DNA from 2 places in the Rouxiella sp. Mn2063 genome. Region 1 is predicted to be linked to the other one. Evidence: predicted binding sites of a transcription regulator. Region 1 holds the regulator's gene; the other holds the start of a gene.
The links. The regulator Fur, encoded in region 1, represses iron uptake genes when iron is present. The targets are predictions, from matches to a motif close to ATAATAATGAGAACNACTATCAA.
Positions count from the first base shown of each region.

Region 1 (4,808 bases):
CGCTCAAAAAAGCGGCTAAACATAACAACTTAGCTTGATATCAGCGCAGTTAGACGTTGTGAACGCCAGTGCGGCTAGGGTATGATTGCGCGCTGTAATTTTGCCGCCCCGACGGCTCTTTTGGTATGGGGCGCAGAAGCTAAATTGGTTTAGGGTTTATACCAACGTCATGCCAAGAAGCGGTTAAGCGAAAGCTACCTCGCATCTTGAAAATCGACCGGTATATCAGCCCGAAATGTGTTAACCATCTAATCAACAGTCAGCATGCTGCCTTTTGATATAACTTCCCTAGTTGTACCGCTTACCTATGGCAAAAGAACAACTGGACCGCACGACGATTGATCTGTTTGCTGAGGATCGCCGTCCGGGGCGTCCAAAAACGAATCCGCTTTCCCGTGATGAACAGCTCAGGATTAACAAGCGCAATCAGCTCCGCCGTGACAAAGTTAACGGTTTGCGACGCGTAGAGCTAAAAATTAATGCTGAAGCTGTTGATACACTGAACAAGTTGGCAGAACAGCGAAATATCAGTCGTAGTGAACTTATCGAAGAGTTGCTATTAGCACATCTTAGCGATTTGCATGACTAATTGTTCCACCCGAAAGAGCACACAAAGGCGATAACACTTCCCTTTATTGCCCGATAAAATGCCCTCTTATTAATCGGTGGAATGCGGGCATGTTATCTCCTTGGTGAGTTTGCTATCATCCTCCGCATGTGCCCCTGAAAAAGTAAATGACTTTGCCAGGAACTAATTAAGAACAAGAGGTTGGGTAAACTTATGGCCGTAGTAGGTATCTTCTTTGGGTCCGATACAGGTAACACTGAAAACATCGCTAAAATGATCCAGAAACAATTAGGCAAAGATGTAGTGGAAGTTCACGACATCGCTAAAAGCACTAAGGAAGATCTGGAGAAGTTTGATATTTTGCTGATTGGTATACCGACTTGGTATTACGGTGAAGCGCAGTGTGACTGGGATGACTTCTTCCCTACACTCGAAGAAATTGATTTCGAAGGTAAATTGGTCGCGTTATTTGGCTGTGGCGACCAGGAAGACTATGCGGAATACTTCTGTGATGCGATGGGCACAGTGCGCGATATTATCGAGCCACGCGGCGCCGTCATCGTTGGCCACTGGCCAACCGAAGGTTATCACTATGAAGCCTCAAAAGGTTTGGCCGATGATACTCACTTCATTGGATTAGCTATCGATGAAGACCGCCAGCCAGAATTAACCAACGAACGTGTTGAAGCTTGGGTGAAACAAATCACCGAAGAGTTAAGTTTATCTGAAATTATCGGCTGATAAGCACAGCATAAACTGATTTACCCCTTAACATTTAAGGGGTAAAAACTATTACTGCAATTAACAATTTAACAGCAACAAAATTGTGACTTTTCCACGTATCAAGGTACACTTAGTACATCTGTTTTATCGAGTAAGTCAGTTCGGCCACCAGCATGTCTGACGTAAACGATCGTTTTTAACAGCCCACCGTTTTGCTATAGCTCGACAATCCTATAACAAAACGTTAATTTTTGTGCCAACCGATGCCAAAGGCTTTTGCCTCAACTTGATTAGCATAGTGACAGGACTGAATCCGCATGACTGACAACAACACCGCACTGAAGAAAGCCGGCCTAAAAGTCACGCTTCCACGACTGAAAATTCTGGAAGTGCTGCAAGCTCCAGCTGGTCACCACGTCAGCGCGGAAGATCTTTATAAAGAACTTATTGATATGGGCGAAGAAATTGGCCTGGCAACGGTTTACCGCGTGCTGAACCAATTCGACGACGCTGGTATCGTGACTCGCCACAATTTCGAAGGTGGTAAGTCTGTATTTGAATTGACCCAGCAACATCATCACGATCACTTGATCTGCTTAGATTGTGGCCGCGTTATTGAGTTCAGAGACGAGTATATTGAAGCTCGCCAACGCGAAATTGCCAAGAAACATGGAATTAAGCTGACTAACCATAGTCTTTATCTCTACGGTCACTGTGAACTTGGCGATTGCCGCGAAGACGACACATTGCACGGTGAAGGCTAAATAAGATTTAAGGCAAAGTGAGAAAGAAAGTACTCGCCTAATTCTTAACAGATTAACCGCTGAAAAGCGGTTTTTTTATGCCCGTTATTTATTCGTTATTGCCCGCAAAAAAACACAGGCCCGAAATTCGAGGCCTGCGTTTGTGATGATTGAAGCTAAGACCTTCGTTTATTGGATGATGTCCACTCGCTCCTCGCGGCTAAAACGCTTGCCGTCGGCGCTGGCCGAACGCACCCAAACTTCTCCCAGCACCTGAGGACGAACGTTATCGTCATAATGCTGCCACTGTTTACCTGCATCTTGCGAATACTCAATCGCTAAACCTGGCAAAGCAATATTAGCAACCAACTGTTTATCAACAATACGTGCTCCTGGTACTGGCAAACGGTAACCAATCTCCGCTTTATCCATTTTCGGCAATTCACGCTGCCCCATTAAGTTGGCGAAACGCATCCAATCAGTAGCCAACGCCTGGGTATTAACAAAGTGGGTTTTACCGCCAGAGAAGTTTCTGCCTGCTTGGTAATCCAGCTCCCATTCAGCACGGTGCCATGCGCGTTCAGCCAATGGCAACATACGTGGATAAATCATATATTCCATCTGCTGGTCGGTACGCACTGTCTCGCTCCAGGATTGTCCAGAAAGCCCGAAAGCCCCCGGCCAAGGTTTATCGCTCTTGGCTTCAAAAGCGTTACCATCACGATCGACCGATGTTTCCGCATTTTGCGGCAGGTTATCAGGGGCGAAGCTAAAGACTTTCGCTTCGTCGCTAAAGCGCGTTCCCCAGTAGTAACCACGCTCTTGCGGGTTCACTTCGTAAGGGTGATCGAAGTAGACATAATCTGGATTGGAGATAGTGACTTCATAGCCTTTATTGGCCCAGTCATTGACGCTATCGAAACCGCCCCAGTACAGCGCATCCCAGAAGTTCACTCCAACGCGCTTAGTGGCAAATGCCTTAGAGTCTTTTGCATCTTTCAGACCATCTTGCCAGGCCTGCATCTTCTCAATGCCGTGATCGTTGACCATTTTGCTCACTTCGATAGCAAAATGGCTGGCAAGGTGCTCAACATCTTCAACCTTACCGGATGTCACTAGCGCCTGACAAACTTGCGATTTCGCCCACGGCTTATCTTGCTTGCTTAGGTCAATGATTCCTTTACCCGCTTCTGGATTACCATGACTGTCTTGGAAACCTGCGCCCAGATAAATGTTTTTTGCTTCGTCACCGCCAAAATGCCAAGTTTTCAGCGGCTGCCCTGCTTCTTTATGCATCGCAGCAATTTCACCAATCACTTTATTCACAAAGCGTTTGGAGGAATCTAAACAAGGGTTCAAATAGCTATGGCGATCGTAAAACTGTACTGAGGTGGTAGTAGAATCATCGGTTGGGTCTAACAGGCGGAATTCGTTAGCTTCTTGCTCTTTGCCTGCGCTATGCAATTTGCGATAACGCGCCTCCATCGACATCACCGCGGCACGGGCATGTGCCGGGACATCGATTTCAGGGATCACTTCGACTTCTCGCGCCTGCGCGTATTTCACAATCTCGATGTAATCCGCTTTGGTGAAGTAGCCACTGCCATCGTTATTGCTGCTCGGGCCTGAACCTAATTGCGGCAGTAGGCATGTCGATTCGGTCAAATCATGACAACGCTGGCTACCCACTTCGGTCAACTCTGGCAGACCAGGAATTTCAATACGCCAGCCTTCGTCATCACTTAAATGGAAATGGAATTTATTTAATTTATAGGCCGACATTTGATCAATTAAACGCAGCACCGCCTGCTTACTATGGAAGTTACGTCCCACATCAAGGAACATACCGCGATACTCAAAGCGCGGGGCATCTTTTGCATCCAACTGGGCGATAGTTTTCGTGCCATCAGCCGGGATCAGCGACAAAATCGATTGCAAGCCATAGAAAACCCCCGCCCGATCAAATCCGCTGACTGTCGCCTCTTTATCAGTAATGTTCAACTGGTAAGCGCCTGGTTTTGCCATCACGCCGTCAAATTTCTGCTTATCCACCGCCGTCTTGATAGGATAACCCTTGGTATTTTCGGCAATCCCCAGCAAGGCAAAGCGTTGACTCACTGCATCGGCCGCTGCTTTATTCAACGCATCAAGATGTAAAGCAACACCTTGGCTCAGGTTAACGTCTTGTGGATGGATATTGACCTCAAGTGGCGTTGGGATAATGTGTCCACGCAGACTGCTCGCTGGCATCACCACCAGCGCTTCATTCTTGGTAAAACGCGTCGACGGCGTCATCAGAATGTTATTATCAGCATCCGTACGTTTCCATTGTTCGCCCTTGAATGGGGTAATAAACTGGTGCAAATTTTCGGTGTCGGTATTGGCTAACACTTTTGGCTGAGCGTTGCCCGACGTCGCATACCAACGTGGCATTAAGTCGGTTTCAAACAGTTGCCAATATTCGCCAATAATCGGCAAGGTGACCGACTGATTAGCTGGAAATCCTTTAAATTTATCGGTGGGTTCTAGCTTATGCAGATCGCCGGTGATCGGCGTAATATGGAATTGATCGTTATCGACTTGCAAGATACGGCGAATACTATGGAAATAGATTGCCCAATCAGAACCGGTGATCTCATCACCGCTATTCGCCAGGGTAATAGTAGCGGTATTACAGGCCGCCCAATCAGCGCCTAATACTGCACAATCTTTGCCATGCTCCCCTGCCCGATTATCCACGACTTTATAATTCACCTTGAGCTGGCTTAATTTAT
Region 1 covers NZ_JBMOUD010000009.1:51,454-56,261, forward strand. Annotated here, with positions in the region: gene ybfE (LexA regulated protein) at 308-589, shown strand; gene fldA (flavodoxin FldA) at 782-1,309, shown strand; gene fur (ferric iron uptake transcriptional regulator) at 1,609-2,055, shown strand; gene ACL9RG_RS14280 (family 20 glycosylhydrolase) at 2,224-4,808, opposite strand, start outside.

Region 2 (4,808 bases), on a different contig from region 1:
TACGATCGGGATGTGGCTTAATGCAATGCCCAGCCCCATCATTAAGCCGATCCACAATATAGCGCTTAGCCAGTTAAAGAACTGAAAACGCATATTGCCCAGACCGGCTAACCCTGCGAATACGGGTAACACGGTACGCACAAACGCCAGAAAACGGCCGATAATTAACGCCATTAAACCGTGGCGGTTAAACAAGTGATCTGCACGCTGGTGGTATTGCTCGGGGAGATGTTCCAGCCAGCCTTTTACTAATTTGGTATGCCCAAGCCATCGACCTTGCAGGTAGCTCAGCCAGCAGCCTAAGCTGGCGGCGATGACCAAAATAATAAAGGTCGGAAGCAGGTTCATCACCCCTTTGGCAACCAATGCGCCAGTGAGCAGCAGTAAGCTGTCACCCGGTAGAAATGCGGCGGGTAATAAGCCATTTTCTAAAAATAGCGTGGCGAACAGTACCGCGTAAATTACCCATAATAAATTTGGATCGGCGAGAGCGTTAAAATCATGCTGCCAAAGCGCATGAAGAATTTGATTCAGTACTTCCATTGTCTATCCTGCGTTACGTACTTTGCCGTAAAATCATTATCTCGCCATAGTAAATCTCACGCTTGATCCTTACGTTGATCTCAATGCAGTCAACATTGAATAAAGCGTGTTAAAGCGACAGAGTGACAATATCAATGCCTATACCCGCCATATTTGAAGTGGCTTCTGTGTTAGCTGCGCTTACTTACCGCCTTGAGGCAACTTCAATTATTTGGGGTATAGATATTATGCGGATTAACCGCCTGAGATCCTATCTGTGACAATAGGATCTGCGTGGTATCTCGCAATCATTTACCGAGCGCACGTCGTTTATTTTACGCAATACGTGCAAAGGCTGCTTCTAAATCAGCGATCAAATCGTCACAGTCTTCGAGTCCAATGTGTAATCTAACCAAAGTTCCTGTGAAATCAATGGTTTCAGCCGGGCGAATAGCCTGAAGTTCTTCCGGTTGGTTAGCAAGCACCAACGACTCAAACCCACCCCATGAATACGCCATACTGAAATGTTCAAAATGGTCGAGGTATTGAGCCAACTGTTCACGGCTTAAGCGTTGTTTCAGGACAAAAGAAAAGAGCCCACAGCTACCGCTAAAATCGCGTTTAAAGAATTCATGGCCTTTGCTTCCAGGCAGCGCCGGATGGTTGACGACGGCCACTTCAGGTCGTTCTGCGAGCCATTTGGCCACGCGGATACCGTTAATTTCATGCTGTTTTAAGCGTACGGCTAAGGTACGCAGGCCGCGGCTGGCAACATAAGCAGTATCGGCATCGACCATTTGTCCCATCAGGTATGAATGCTCGCGTAATTGCTCCCAGCAGCGTTCATTCGCGACCGCAGTACCAATCATCGCATCAGAGTGACCGATAATATATTTAGTCGCGGCTTGAATAGAAATATCGATATCAAAATCCAGCGCCTTAAACAAAATACCCGCCGCCCAAGTGTTATCGATCATGATAACAACCTCAGGTGATATTGCGCGTACCGCTTTAACGATGGCCGGGATATCCGGGACTTCCATAGTGATTGAGCCTGGAGACTCGAGGAAGACAACTTTGGTTTCTGGGCGCATTAGCGAGGCAATATCTGCACCGATTGAAGCGGGGTAGTAGGTGGTACTTACGCCCAGTTTCACCAGCACTTTTTCACAGAAATCCTGTGTAGGTTCATAGCTAGAGCCGGCAACTAAAATATGATCGCCAGAAGAGACGAAAGAGAGGATAGCATTACTGACCGCTGCCGCTCCGCAGGGATAAAGTACGCATCCTGCACCGCCTTCAAGTTCAACCATCGCCTTTTGAAAGGAGAAGTGTGTCAGCGTGCCGCGGCGGCCATAAAATAATTCACCTTTCGCACGATTAATGGTGGCGTGTTTCTTGGCAGCAACGCTTTCAAATGTTAGTGATGAAGCACGTTGGATCACCGAGTTAACCGAACCCAATGTATATTTTTTATCTCTACCGGCGCTCACCAGTACAGTTTCAATCTTCTTGGATGACATAAACCCTTTTACCTTTATTTATCTGCGTAAAGCGCACCATTGTTTAACCTTACTATGCCAAGGCTAAACTTGCATGATGAAGGTCTGGCGGCATTATTTATTTTCACTCACGTTAACATGCGGTTGATATGAGCGGCAGGGGTTGCCTACGTACTTGAGAATTTTTCAGTATTACAGTGTTTTCGTTTAAGAAACTCCGCAGCCTTGGCAAATACTGCTGGTACATCAAGGCACTTAGCTTATCGTGGCGGATAATGTAAATAATAATGAGAACCACTATCAATTCGGATGCTATCTTTGCTATTATTTGCCGCTATTAATATTTTAATTTCCTGATTATGGCTGGAGGCGATGCGTGGAAACGGATCGCAAAAAGATGAAAAAAACAGTGTCATTGTTAGCCGACGTCACTCCGACGATGCGCAATCGTCAATCTGCTGCTGTTCGTCTCGGCGGTAAGTTGGCTTCATTTGTACTGGTCGCGGGATTAAGCACCAGCGTATGGGCTGCGCCTTCTTCTCCAGCAGCCAATGCTCTAACAACGCCAACTGCTGCTACTGCATCGGCCCCTGCATCTACTGAGAATGTAGCATCTGCCGCTAATCAATCTGAGCCAGTAAGCGCATTACCGCAATCAACCGAGGCAAGCAGCGCACTGCCTGTCATCCCTAAAGACCTGTCCGTGCTTGGCATGTACCACAATGCCGATGTTGTCGTAAAAACGGTAATGATTGGTCTGCTATTGGCATCGGTAGTGACGTGGGCGATGCTGTTTAGTAAAGGTTCCGAGGTCTTTGCCGCCAGACGCCGTCTGCGCCGTGAACTAAGCGCTTTAGCACCGGTACGAACGCTCAATGAAGCGGCCGAACAAATTGATAGTTTTAGCGCGGGTAGCATTAGTGCACAAATGGTACGTGATGCGCAAAACGAGCTTGAGCTCTCCGCTGGTTCAACGGACAACAATGGCATTAAAGAACGTACCAGTTTCCGTCTTGAGCGCCGTGTCAGTGCGGCGGGGCGCTATATGGGACGTGGCAACGGCATTCTGGCGACTATCGGGGCAATTTCTCCGTTCGTTGGTCTGTTCGGTACCGTGTGGGGCATCATGAATAGCTTTATCGGCATTGCGCAAACTCAAACCACTAACCTGGCCGTTGTGGCACCGGGTATCGCCGAAGCGCTGCTGGCTACTGCTGTTGGTTTGGTTGCAGCAATTCCAGCGGTTGTTATCTACAACATCTTTGCGCGTACCATTACTTCTTATCGTCACCAAGTGGGAGATGTGGCTGCACAAATCTTACTGTTACAGGGGCGCGATCTCGACCTGGCTTCCAGCGATGCTGACTCTGCGCCGCGTGCTCAGGCCGGTCATCAGCTGCGCGTAGGGTAATATCATGGCAATACGTTTGAATGATGATGTCGATGAAAGCGGCGAAATGCATGATATTAACGTCACGCCTTTTATCGACGTTATGCTGGTATTGCTGATTATCTTTATGGTGGCCGCGCCGTTGGCAACCGTTGATGTGCGCGTTAATCTTCCGGCCTCAACCGCCAAGTCGCAACCGCGCCCGGATAAACCTCTCTATATATCAGTGAAAGCCGATAAGCAGCTGTTCTTAGGCAATGATCCAGTGAACAGTGGCAATCTGTCCGCCATGCTTGATGAGCATACTCATGGTAATAAAGATACGGTGATATTCTTCCGCGCGGATAAAACCGTGGATTACGAAACGTTGATGAATGTGATGGATTCGCTGCGTAAAGCGGGTTATCTGAAAGTAGGATTAGTCGGTTCTGAGCAGACTGGCGCTGCGGCTCAATAGTCCTACTCCCATCGTGATGAAGAACAAACCCGGCAAATATCGCCGGGTTTTTTTATGTCCGAAACGAGGTATCGGTAAGACGGGAGTTAACGTAAACTATGGCTTATCACTGTTTTGCGTTAAAACAGGCTTTTTTGAATGAATATGGGCGGTAAAGATCGATGAACGGCGTAATCACAACTTGGTTTGAAGATAAAGGTTTTGGCTTTATCAAAGATGAGAACGGTGATAACCGTTATTTCCACGTGATTAAAGTCGCTAACCCGGAGCTTATTAAAAAAGATGCCGTGGTGACCTTTGAACCTACCACCAATAACAAAGGGCTGTCTGCCTTCGCGGTAAAAGTCGTACCAGAGAGCAAGCATATTCATATTGCAGGTGAGCGTATTAAAATCACCAGCATTAAGTCCTTCTTAGCTTTTAGTGAAGAAGTTCCTGCTGATAGCAAAATTGATAAAGAGAATGCGGTTTTATCCGTTGGTCTGTTGATGAATCGTATTCGTCCGAAGGAAGAAAGCGCTCAGGCTAAAACGCGCACTCTCAAAAAACTGCTGATCACCACCTTCCAAAACAGCACCTATACCTTCTCAGAAGATGAAATCGATATCGACGAGACGATAAAAATCCTCAAAGCGTTGTAATGTCTTTAGTACCGGTGTCCAAGCATGGACACCGGTATCACCATTTCCCCATCAATACGTCACTGTTACAACCACGGTATCCGAGTAAGTCCCTGATGGAACGTTAGGCTGATTAGGGTTTACCGTCGCGGTGTAGTTGATATTTTGTGACAAGCCAGTACCGATAGACGGGTAATTCGCTGTTGGTGTCCATACGGTGGTATCTGCTTTTAATATCTGATATTGCAGACTATTCGTCGTGCCATTGACGGTCGATAGCATTTGCCTATATTGACCGGTGATTGGGTTATTACTGG
Region 2 covers NZ_JBMOUD010000004.1:66,407-71,214, reverse strand. Annotated here, with positions in the region: gene ACL9RG_RS07805 (DedA family protein) at 1-543, opposite strand, end outside; gene metC (cystathionine beta-lyase) at 858-2,045, opposite strand; gene exbB (tonB-system energizer ExbB) at 2,422-3,435, shown strand; gene exbD (TonB system transport protein ExbD) at 3,440-3,871, shown strand; gene ACL9RG_RS07785 (cold-shock protein) at 4,033-4,512, shown strand; gene ACL9RG_RS07780 (Csu type fimbrial protein) at 4,564-4,808, opposite strand, start outside.
Region 2: a site for Fur is predicted at 2,306-2,328, ahead of exbB (tonB-system energizer ExbB). Genes of this name have one in related genera too.